DNA from 3 places in the Lysinibacillus sp. NPDC093197 genome. Region 3 is predicted to be linked to each of the others. Evidence: predicted binding sites of a transcription regulator. Region 3 holds the regulator's gene; each other region holds the start of a gene.
The links. Region 3 encodes LexA, which represses DNA repair genes until DNA is damaged. Its sites were predicted from a motif close to CGAACATATGTTCG; they were not measured.
Positions count from the first base shown of each region.

Region 1: a site for LexA is predicted at 1,855-1,868, ahead of ruvA (Holliday junction branch migration protein RuvA). Genes of this name have one in related genera too.
Region 2: a site for LexA is predicted at 1,439-1,452, ahead of ACIP9G_RS05505 (carbohydrate kinase). Genes of this name have one in related genera too.

Region 1 is NZ_JBIVOH010000001.1:1,105,247-1,108,535, forward strand. It holds gene queA (tRNA preQ1(34) S-adenosylmethionine ribosyltransferase-isomerase QueA) at 1-149, opposite strand, end outside; gene ruvB (Holliday junction branch migration DNA helicase RuvB) at 168-1,172, opposite strand; gene ruvA (Holliday junction branch migration protein RuvA) at 1,192-1,812, opposite strand; gene ACIP9G_RS05615 (phosphotransferase) at 1,925-2,722, opposite strand; gene ACIP9G_RS05620 (LysM peptidoglycan-binding domain-containing protein) at 2,793-3,289, opposite strand, start outside.
Region 2 is NZ_JBIVOH010000001.1:1,082,777-1,086,065, reverse strand. It holds gene ACIP9G_RS05510 (MFS transporter) at 27-1,283, shown strand; gene ACIP9G_RS05505 (carbohydrate kinase) at 1,485-2,576, shown strand; gene ACIP9G_RS05500 (pseudouridine-5'-phosphate glycosidase) at 2,580-3,289, shown strand, end outside.
Region 3 is NZ_JBIVOH010000002.1:785,638-788,926, forward strand. It holds gene ACIP9G_RS09760 (GNAT family N-acetyltransferase) at 1-185, shown strand, start outside; gene ACIP9G_RS09765 (YneB family resolvase-like protein) at 272-937, opposite strand; gene yneA (cell division suppressor protein YneA) at 934-1,248, opposite strand; gene lexA (transcriptional repressor LexA) at 1,424-2,041, shown strand; gene ACIP9G_RS09780 (gamma-glutamyl-gamma-aminobutyrate hydrolase family protein) at 2,079-2,801, opposite strand; gene ACIP9G_RS09785 (prepilin peptidase) at 2,814-3,289, opposite strand, start outside.

The sequences.
Region 1 (3,289 bases), on a different contig from region 3:
AGCTCATTTAATATATGGGCAAAATGATGATGCTCGACTTTTTCTGAGCCCGGTGTCACTACCATTAAACGGCTTGCCGTACGATCGACAAGTGGCGTTTGTGCAATGAGCTCCTCTGGTAATTCAAAATCAAAATCTTCTACACGCATTGAAAAAACTTCCTTCTTTTATGTTTGTTGTGGATAATCATATCCAAAATGTTCGTAAGCAAGATGCGTTGCAACACGTCCACGCGGTGTACGTTGAATAAAGCCTATTTGCATTAAATAAGGCTCGTACACATCTTCTATCGTCACTCGTTCTTCACCTATAGAGGCAGCAAGTGTATCTAAGCCTACTGGGCCACCACGGAAGCGCTCAATCATATTGGTCACAAGTTTATGGTCAATATGGTCAAGCCCTCTAGGATCAACTTGTAAAAGTTCTAGCGCTTGCTTGGCAAGGTCCTCCGTTATCATACCATCTCCAAGCACTTGTGCATAATCTCGCACTCGTTTAAGTAAGCGGTTAGCGATACGAGGCGTACCACGAGAGCGCCTTGCCATTTCACCTGCGGCTATTTGCTCAATATCGACATCAAATAAATGCGCGCTTCTAACTACAATTTCAGCTAATGATGTATCATCATAAAATTCTAGACGTAGTAGAACACCGAATCGATCTCGGAGTGGCGCTGACAACGCTCCCGCTCTTGTAGTTGCCCCAACGAGTGTAAAAGGTGGCAAATCAAGACGGACAGAACGTGCTTCAGGGCCTTTTCCAACAACGATGTCTAAACAAAAATCCTCCATTGCTGGATAAAGTACCTCTTCAATCGCACGGGGAAGGCGATGAATTTCATCAATAAATAATACATCCCCCGGCTCCAGTGAGCTTAAAATTGCGGCTAAATCTCCTGGACGCTCAATAGCAGGGCCACTCGTCATACGAACATTAACATTCATTTCATTTGCAATAATCGCGGCTAATGTCGTCTTTCCCAATCCAGGAGGACCATATAATAGTACATGATCCAAACTTTCCTGCCGAAGCTTCGCCGCTTCAATGAAAATTTGTAAGTTCTCTTTAACCTTCTGCTGCCCAATATATTGAGCCAATCTTTGTGGTCTTAGAGATAATTCAAATTGTTCATCATAACTACCTGCTTCACTTGCTATCATGCGCTCTGACATGTACCTGCCCCCCCTTTCATTATTTTAACTTCAGTAGAAGCTGTAATGCTTGCTTCATATAGGCATCTGTTGTTTCTAGCTTGTCATTATCTTCAAGAAGCGGTCGGATTTTATCGAGTTCTTTTTCTGAATAACCAAGTGCCATTAATGCTAGAATGGCTTCTTCTAATTCATGCTTATATGGATTGACGCCAAATAACGGTAACTCATCCTCAGAGCTAGGTAACTCAATAGTGTCAAGTAAAGAACCAAGTTTGCCTTTCAAATCTAGAATCATTTGACGTGCTGTTTTTTTACCAACACCAGGGAATTTCACTAAAAATGCTTCGTCTTCACGTTCGATGGCACTGATTACTTGTTGTGGATTGCCTGTTGCTAAAATCGCAAGCGCCCCTTTAGGTCCAATGCCCGACACTAAAATTAATTTTCGGAACAGCTCTCGTTGGTCTAAATTAGGAAAGCCATACAACATTTGTGCATCTTCTCGAACATGTAGATGTACGTAGATTTGTTGTTCTACGGCTGACGCACGAAATGCAAATGGATTAGGTGTATTCAACTGCCAGCCAATCCCCTGTTGCTCCAAAACGATATACTCAGGCGTAATACGCACTACTTGTCCTTTTAAATAATCATACATGTAAAATCCCTCACATTCATCGTCTTCGATTATAGCATATAGCGAACGAATGCTCGACTATATAAATGGCGATAGTACCGTTCACATGCAAAAATGACCGCCTCGGAGACGGTCATTTCTTTATCACTCTATCAATATCGTACCACAGTTTCGGCCAGTATGTTAGGGCTCGCTTAGTAAACGGTATTAAATAATCTAAAAATACTAGCTGTTGTTCTAGTGGCAAATCTACAGCAAATAACCACTCTCGTAATAACTCATTAGGAAACTTTAGACGATGTAACTTTCTCTTATCTAACCGTTGAAGCTCTGGTAATTCGTTCAAAACACTATCAATATTATAATCTACTGCAGGTAACACACGATGTAGCCATAATATATATTCATCATCAGCTTCACCAAGATGTGCAAGATCAAAATCGATTAAGCGCAATTCCCCATCTGAACACCATAAGAAATTATGATGTACGACATCACCATGTAGCAATGTTATATCTTTTTCTGGCACATTTTCTTGCTCCATTAACTGCAAAGCCTTTTCACTAAAATGAATGATTTGATCCACTTCTTCTCTCGTTAAAAATGCTCTAAATTCATTTCGTCTGCTTTTAAAACGCATATGACGCATCTGCCATTTTAAAAGCTGTGAGAAGGTATACAAACCTGGCACTCGTTGCCACGCAATTTTTTGATTTGTATCATGCAGTGTGTTTAATAACTTTAAAGATTGTTCTCTATCTTTTTTATGTGCAAAATTCGCACTGTGGCTTCCCTCTTGCCACATTTGAACGATAAGTTGCTCATCATCACTTTTTACTAGAGGCAGGACGAGGGAGGGCTCTATTCGTCCAAGTTGACGATGAATTGCCCTCACCTTATCTGCTATTTCTAACTGCTTTGCTCGTTTCACAAAATAATGATTTGATCGATATTTATACTTCCAAATGTTCGGTTTTACTTCCTCAACAATGAATGCCTTTTTACCATCGATAAGGCGTCATCCCGCCTGGGAAAAAGTTCGGTGAAACCCATGGTCCAGGTGAAGGACATGGTGGCGGGCATGGCGGTGGGCAGTTATGGTCAAATTGCCAATTAGGCATCATTACCGGCTGAGAGCCACATCCACAGGATTGACCCATTCCATGTTGTGCACCACATCCGCAAGATTGACCCATTCCATGCTGTGCACCACATCCGCAAGGTTGATTCATCGGCATCATCGGCATCATTGGCATCTGCTCAAATTGAGGCTGCATTTGTGGCTCATTAAAGAATGGTGATGAGCTCGATTCTAAGAAATTCGCACCTTCTACATATGTTGGCATTGGTTGTTGCGGCATAGCAAATGGCATTTGTTGCTGTGGCATTGTATATGCCTCTACTTGTGGATGCATTGGCATATGCCACCACATTTGATGATGCATTGGCTGATGGCAGCTAGAGCAATGAGGTACCATTGGCATATGTGGTACCATAT
Region 2 (3,289 bases), on a different contig from region 3:
ATTTTACTGGAAATGTAGGTGGCATTATGAAACGTATTCATTACAGTTGGTTTATTTTAATGATAACTTTTTTTTCAATTATTGTAGCTGGCATTACCTTATCCTCATCAGGTGTTTTTATTGGCCCGTTTGAACATGAATTTGGGTGGGATCGTTCGGTAATAGCAATGGCTTTTGCTATTAGTCTTTTTTTATACGGAATTTCAGGTCCGTTTATGGCGGCATTACTTGAAGTTCTGGGATTAAAGAAAATGATGCTAGCTGCTATGGCGATATTAATTATAGGCATATCGCTCACATTATTAATGCAGCAAGCATGGCAATTGATTATTATTTGGGGTTTTATTATTGGTCTAGGGGCTAGCCTCTTTTTAACCGTTTTAAGTCCTTTTGTTGCGAATCATTGGTTTGAAAAAAGAAGAGGGCTCGCTTTAGGAATATTAACTGCCAGCACGGCAACAGGACAATTAGTTCTTCTCCCGATATTAGCAATGATTATTGAAAATTCTTCATGGCGATGGGCAATTGCTTTAATAATGGTGTTAAGCTCCATTATGTTTTTCATTATTTTATTGTTTATGAAAAATAAACCGATGGACGTTGGGCTTCTTGCATATGGACTTGAAGAAGAAAAAGCGGAAAGTGTAGTAGAAAATAAGAAAAACCCGATTATTATTGCTTTTAATGGTTTATTCGTTGCAATAAAAGTGAAAGAATTTTGGCTTTTAGCAGGTAGTTTTTTTATTTGCGGATTATCAACAAGCGGGTTAATTGGTACGCATTTTGTATCGTATTGTATTAGTTTCGGTGTACCTTTAGTAACGGCTGCTTCGTTTCTATCGTTCATGGGAATATTCAATTTAGTCGGAACTACATTATCAGGCTGGTTATCTGATCGCTTCGATAATCGTTGGTTACTATTTTGGTATTATCTTTTAAGAGGTGCTTCTCTCGTTTTACTGCCGTATGCCTTAATGCAAGGTTCTCTTACATTGCTCATTATTTTTACTGCGTTCTATGGATTAGATTGGATTGCAACTGTACCGCCAACTGTTAGTATTTCAAGACAAATTTTTGGCACGCAAAAAAGTGGTATTATTTATGGTTGGATTTTTGCATCCCATCAGGCAGGTGCTGCAGTAGCAGCATATGGTGGAGGTTTAATTTATAAATTTTTCAACTCGTACACATGGGCGTTTTTCTTAGCTGGTGTATTATGTGTTTTAGCTAGCTTGTTTGTTATCGTCGTGAAAAAGCAATCTCCGAATAAACTAGCACATTAAAACGAATTCTATAGTAATGAACAGAACGGATTGAACATAATAGTATAAACGACATGAAAAGTACAAATAGTATGCTAGGAAGTATTCTAGCGTGCTATTTTTTTGTTGTAAAACCTTGTAAGCATGCATAAATAAGAGAAATGTTTGACTTTATTCAAACAAAAGTTTATGATATAAACAAATATAATAAAAGGTGATGCTATGAATGAAAGAGAACAAGCGGTACTGGCTTTAATTCGTAAAAATCCGTTTATGTCTCAGCAAGAGATGGCAGATAAGATGAATCTGTCCCGTCCAGTACTTGCAAACCTAGTGTCGAGCTTAACGAAGCAAGGGAAAATTGTTGGCCGTGCTTATATTTTACCTGAGGAAAATGAAATTATTTGTATCGGTGGAGCTAATCTCGATCGGAAATTTCATGTAAGAGGGACCGTGCAATTAGGAACTTCTAATCCTGCTAGCTCCTCATTCAGTGTAGGTGGGGTTGGTCGAAATATTGCGGAAAATTTAGGTCGACTTAATCATGAGGTGACGTTGCTCACGACAGCTGGAAAGGATGCGGATTGGCAAGTAATCCAAGAAGCATCAGAATCATTTATGAATTTACGCTATGTCGAGCAGTTACCAGATGCTTCAACTGGTTCTTATACTGCGATTATGGACGAGCAAGGTGAACTTGCATTAGCTGTTGCAAACATGGAAGTTTATGATTTATTATTGCCAAGTTTATTGAAGAAATATGAGCCAATGCTAATGAATGCAGGCTGCTTTATTATGGATTTAAACTGCCCGAAAGAAACGGTAGCTTACATCCAACAAGTAGCGATTGCGCGAGCTATTCCGTTTGTCATTGTACCGGTATCTTCGCCAAAAATGAATCGATTACCAGATACATTGCAAGGGGTTACATGGTTTATTTGTAACACAGATGAAGCAGAAACAATCGTTGGTCATAAAATTGAAAACGATGCCAACTATGAAAAAGCTATTCAAAAGCTTCTTCAATTAGGGGCCGAGCATGTCATTATTACTGCAGGTAGCAAAGGTGTCTATGCTGCATCTACAACTAGTACACCAAGTCATTTTGCTGCTAAGAAAATCACTAAAATTGAAGATGTAACTGGCGCGGGTGATGCTTTTGTAAGTGCTGTCATCCATAGTTGGTTAAGGGGACAATCCTTTGAGGTTTGCATTGATGCAGGCTTAACGAATGCTAAAAATACACTTGCATCCCCGTACACAGTAAGACCTGAATTATCAGAAGAATTGTTAAAAAGTGAAATGGAGGAATAACACATGAAAGAATTCATCGTATTATCAGAAGAAGTAAAAGCTGGACAAGCAAAAGGACTACCAATTGTTGCATTAGAGTCAACAATCATCTCACATGGTATGCCATATCCTCAAAACGTACAAACAGCACGTGAAGTAGAGCAAATTATTCGTGACAACGGTGCGGTACCTGCAACGATTGCGCTAATTGACGGTAAAATTAAAATCGGTTTATCTGACGAAGAACTTGAAATGTTTGGTAATGCACAAGGTGTTGCTAAAACTTCTCGCCGTGACCTAGGCTATTTATTAGCTACGAAAAAATTAGGCGCGACAACAGTTGCTGCCACAATGATTTGTGCTGAGCTTGCCGGCATTGAAATTTTCGTTACAGGTGGTATCGGTGGTGTGCACCGCGGTGCTGAAACAACAATGGATATTTCAGCTGACTTAGAAGAATTAGCACAAACAAATGTAGCTGTAATTTGTGCAGGTGCTAAATCTATTTTAGATATCGGTTTAACACTAGAATATCTTGAAACAAAAGGTGTACCTGTTGTAGGTTATGGCACTCCAGAGCTTCCTGCATTCTACACACGCCAAAGCGGATTTGATGTAAACTTTAAGCTTGATACACCAGAAGAAGTAGCAGCAATGTTACGTGCTAAATGGGATTTAGGCTTACGAGGTGGAGCGGTTATTGCAAACCCTATTCCAGAAGCAGAGGCACTTGA
Region 3 (3,289 bases):
CGAAAATGAAGCTTCATAGAATTATCGCTACATGCCAGCCTGAAAATATTGCCTCCTACCGAGTGATGGAAAAAATCGGTATGCAACGTGAAGGATTTTTTAAAAAATGCATACCATATGGTGACGGTTGGTGGGATGAATACTATTACGCTATTTTGCAAGAGGAATGGGTAGCTTTAACATGAAATTAATCTTGCCCTCCTACCTACTTGGACAGCTTATTTTCCAATCAGGAGTGTTTTTAAACATGAAAAAAGATTAGCAGGGCAAATTAATTGCCCGCTAACCTTTCTTGATGTTCTTGATAACGCCTATGTACGGTTGCCTTACTTACATCGAAGCCAAGACCTCTTAGTGTCGTAGCAATTTCCTCATAGGTAAAGCCCCGATTTCGTAGCTTCACAATTTCTTCTATAGGCACTTCCTTACGCTCCTGACCATTTGGATTACCACGATTGGAAAGGTTATGTTCAGGACGATAGCCATTTTCTACTGCACGGCGCATACCACGACGAATTTTCGCATTATGGATTTTACGTTGATATTCCTCAACAATAGCTAAAATTTCGAGCAACATCGTATCCATCTCATTCAATTGTACAGGCCCTGCATCACGCATGGAAAAAACATCTGTTTCCGTTTTTTGCAATAAATGAAGTACAGCCATTCGTGCATTACCACGCCCTAAACGCGTTTCATCTTGCACAAATAATGCGTGTATCTCTTTTTCTTTAATATAATCGAGCATTTCAAGTAATCCTTCGCGCTCAACATCATACCCACTATGCTTATCCAAAAAAACATTTTTCACATCGTAGTTTTGTTCCTTAGCATAACGAAGTAATTCTTCTTGTTGACGCTCCAATGAAGAACTTTGTGTCTCTTTTTCGGTGCTCACACGGCAGTAAATTACAGCCGTTCGTTGTTTATTCATCATCTTTCACTTCTCGCAATTTCAATTGAATTGGTGGGTGTCTGATTGTCACCCACTACTGGTATAACGAGTGATTTTCCAGCAACTATTTTTACGCTATGTAATTCGTTCTCGGCTTTCACAAGTTTTATCCAGTCGTCCATACCCATTTTACCACGGTATTGCTCAGCTAACGACCATAAGCTATCGCCATGTTCGATATAAATTTCAGTGTAAGTAATGTCTCCAGGATCAGTTATAACAAGATAACCTGCAAATAGTAAAAATGCGCCTAATAAAATTGAAATATGTGTATTTTTTTTAAACCAATTCATTCATCATATCCCCTTTTAAGAATGTTTGTTCGGAATGTATGTTCTTATGATAAAGCGAACAGACGTTTTTGTCAAACACTTTTCGAACCTATGTTTGCATAAGTGTTCGCATTCTGCTATACTATCTAGTAAGAAGATAGTAAGAAGAATGATATAAAAAAAGAGGTGAGCAATCATGAAAAAAGTTTCGAAAAGACAAGAGGATATACTAGCGTTTATCAAAGAAGAAGTACGTGCAAAAGGGTATCCGCCATCTGTACGTGAGATTGGGGAAGCAGTTGGACTTGCATCAAGCTCAACGGTTCATGGACATTTAGCTCGTTTAGAGCAAAAGGGCTTTATTCGACGAGACCCTACTAAGCCACGTGCCATTGAAATTTTAGAGCCAGAAGATTCAATTCAAAAGCAAAGCGTCATCCATGTACCGCTTGTTGGTAAGGTAACAGCTGGATCACCGATTACTGCCATCGAAAATATCGACGAATATTTCCCATTACCTGATATTTACGGTACAAGTGAAGATCAACTATTTATGTTAGAAATCATGGGTGAATCGATGATCGAGGCGGGTATTTTTGATGGTGATTTAGTCATCGTTAAGCAAAAAGCAACAGCTGATAATGGTGATATTGTCGTTGCAATGACAGAAGAAGATGAAGCAACAGTTAAACGCTTCTTCAAAGAAAAAAATCATTTCCGCTTACAGCCAGAAAACGCTACAATGGAACCGATTATTGTAGACCAAGTTTCAATTTTAGGACAAGTAGTCGGCTTATATCGCCGTGTACACTAATGCATTCTCATACTTATCAAACAAAAAAGAGAAGCACTCATGCTTCTCTTTTATATTTTAAGCTCTCCTCAGTAAAGGCTGTAAAAAGCTTCTGTGCAGCTAAATCCCCTACAACTGCTTGTTCTTCTGGGTGCCACTGCACTGCTAAACAAAACGGATAGTCTTCGTGCACGAACGCTTCAACTAGACCATCACTCGATTTCGCTGCAACGATTAGCTTCTCTGCTAATACATTTACAGCTTGATGGTGAAATGAATTCACAGCAATTTTTTCTTCCTCGATAATTGATTTTAACAACGTATCTGGCGTAATTTGTACATAATGTGTAGCAACACCCCGAGCTGCTTGTTGCGTATGCTTTAACAGCTTACTACTATGATATTCGCTATCAATATCTTGGTATAAAGTTCCACCTAACGCAACATTAAGTATTTGCATGCCACGGCAAATCCCCAAAATTGGCATTTTCCTTGTAAAAGCCGCATGAATTAAGGCAAGTTCCACCTTATCTCGTTCTGGATGTATTTGTCCTAGCTTCGGTAGAGGCTCCGCTCCAAATTCAAATGGATGCACATCATGACCACCAGATAATAATAAGCCGTCCGTCAACGATAAAATTTGTGCTACATCTTCCTCTACCCCTAGTGGAATAATAAGTGGAATGCCACCAGCCTCAATGACACTTTTACTATAGGCTACATTCAATCTTGACGATAAATCGTCCTCTGCAAATGCTGTAATACCAATAATCGGTTTCATCCATATACCCCCTTACCATAATCCTACATACCAATCAATTATGACATCCCCATAGAAATACACGATAATTGCAGCTAAAGCAATGGATGGTCCAAAAGGAATCGGCGTTTTTCGACCTTGTTGCCGTACTTTGAGCACGATTATCCCGACAATCATACCAATTACCGCCGCTACAAATAATGTCAATAATGTATTTATTGTACCAAGTACAAGTCCAAGTAAAAAGAATAATTTAATATCGCCACCGCCCATACCACCACGTGATACAACAGCGATACCATATAATATGCCAAAGCCAACGACGGCACCTACGATACTATCCCACCAAGGCGTTAATGGCGATAGCATACGTCCAATAGCTAATAATGGCAAAAAAAACAAAAGCACTTTATCAGGAATAAGCATATATGCAAAGTCCGATACGACAAGGATTACTAATAATGAAATTAATAATATCGCTACGATAAACTCTTCACTAAAGCCCAATT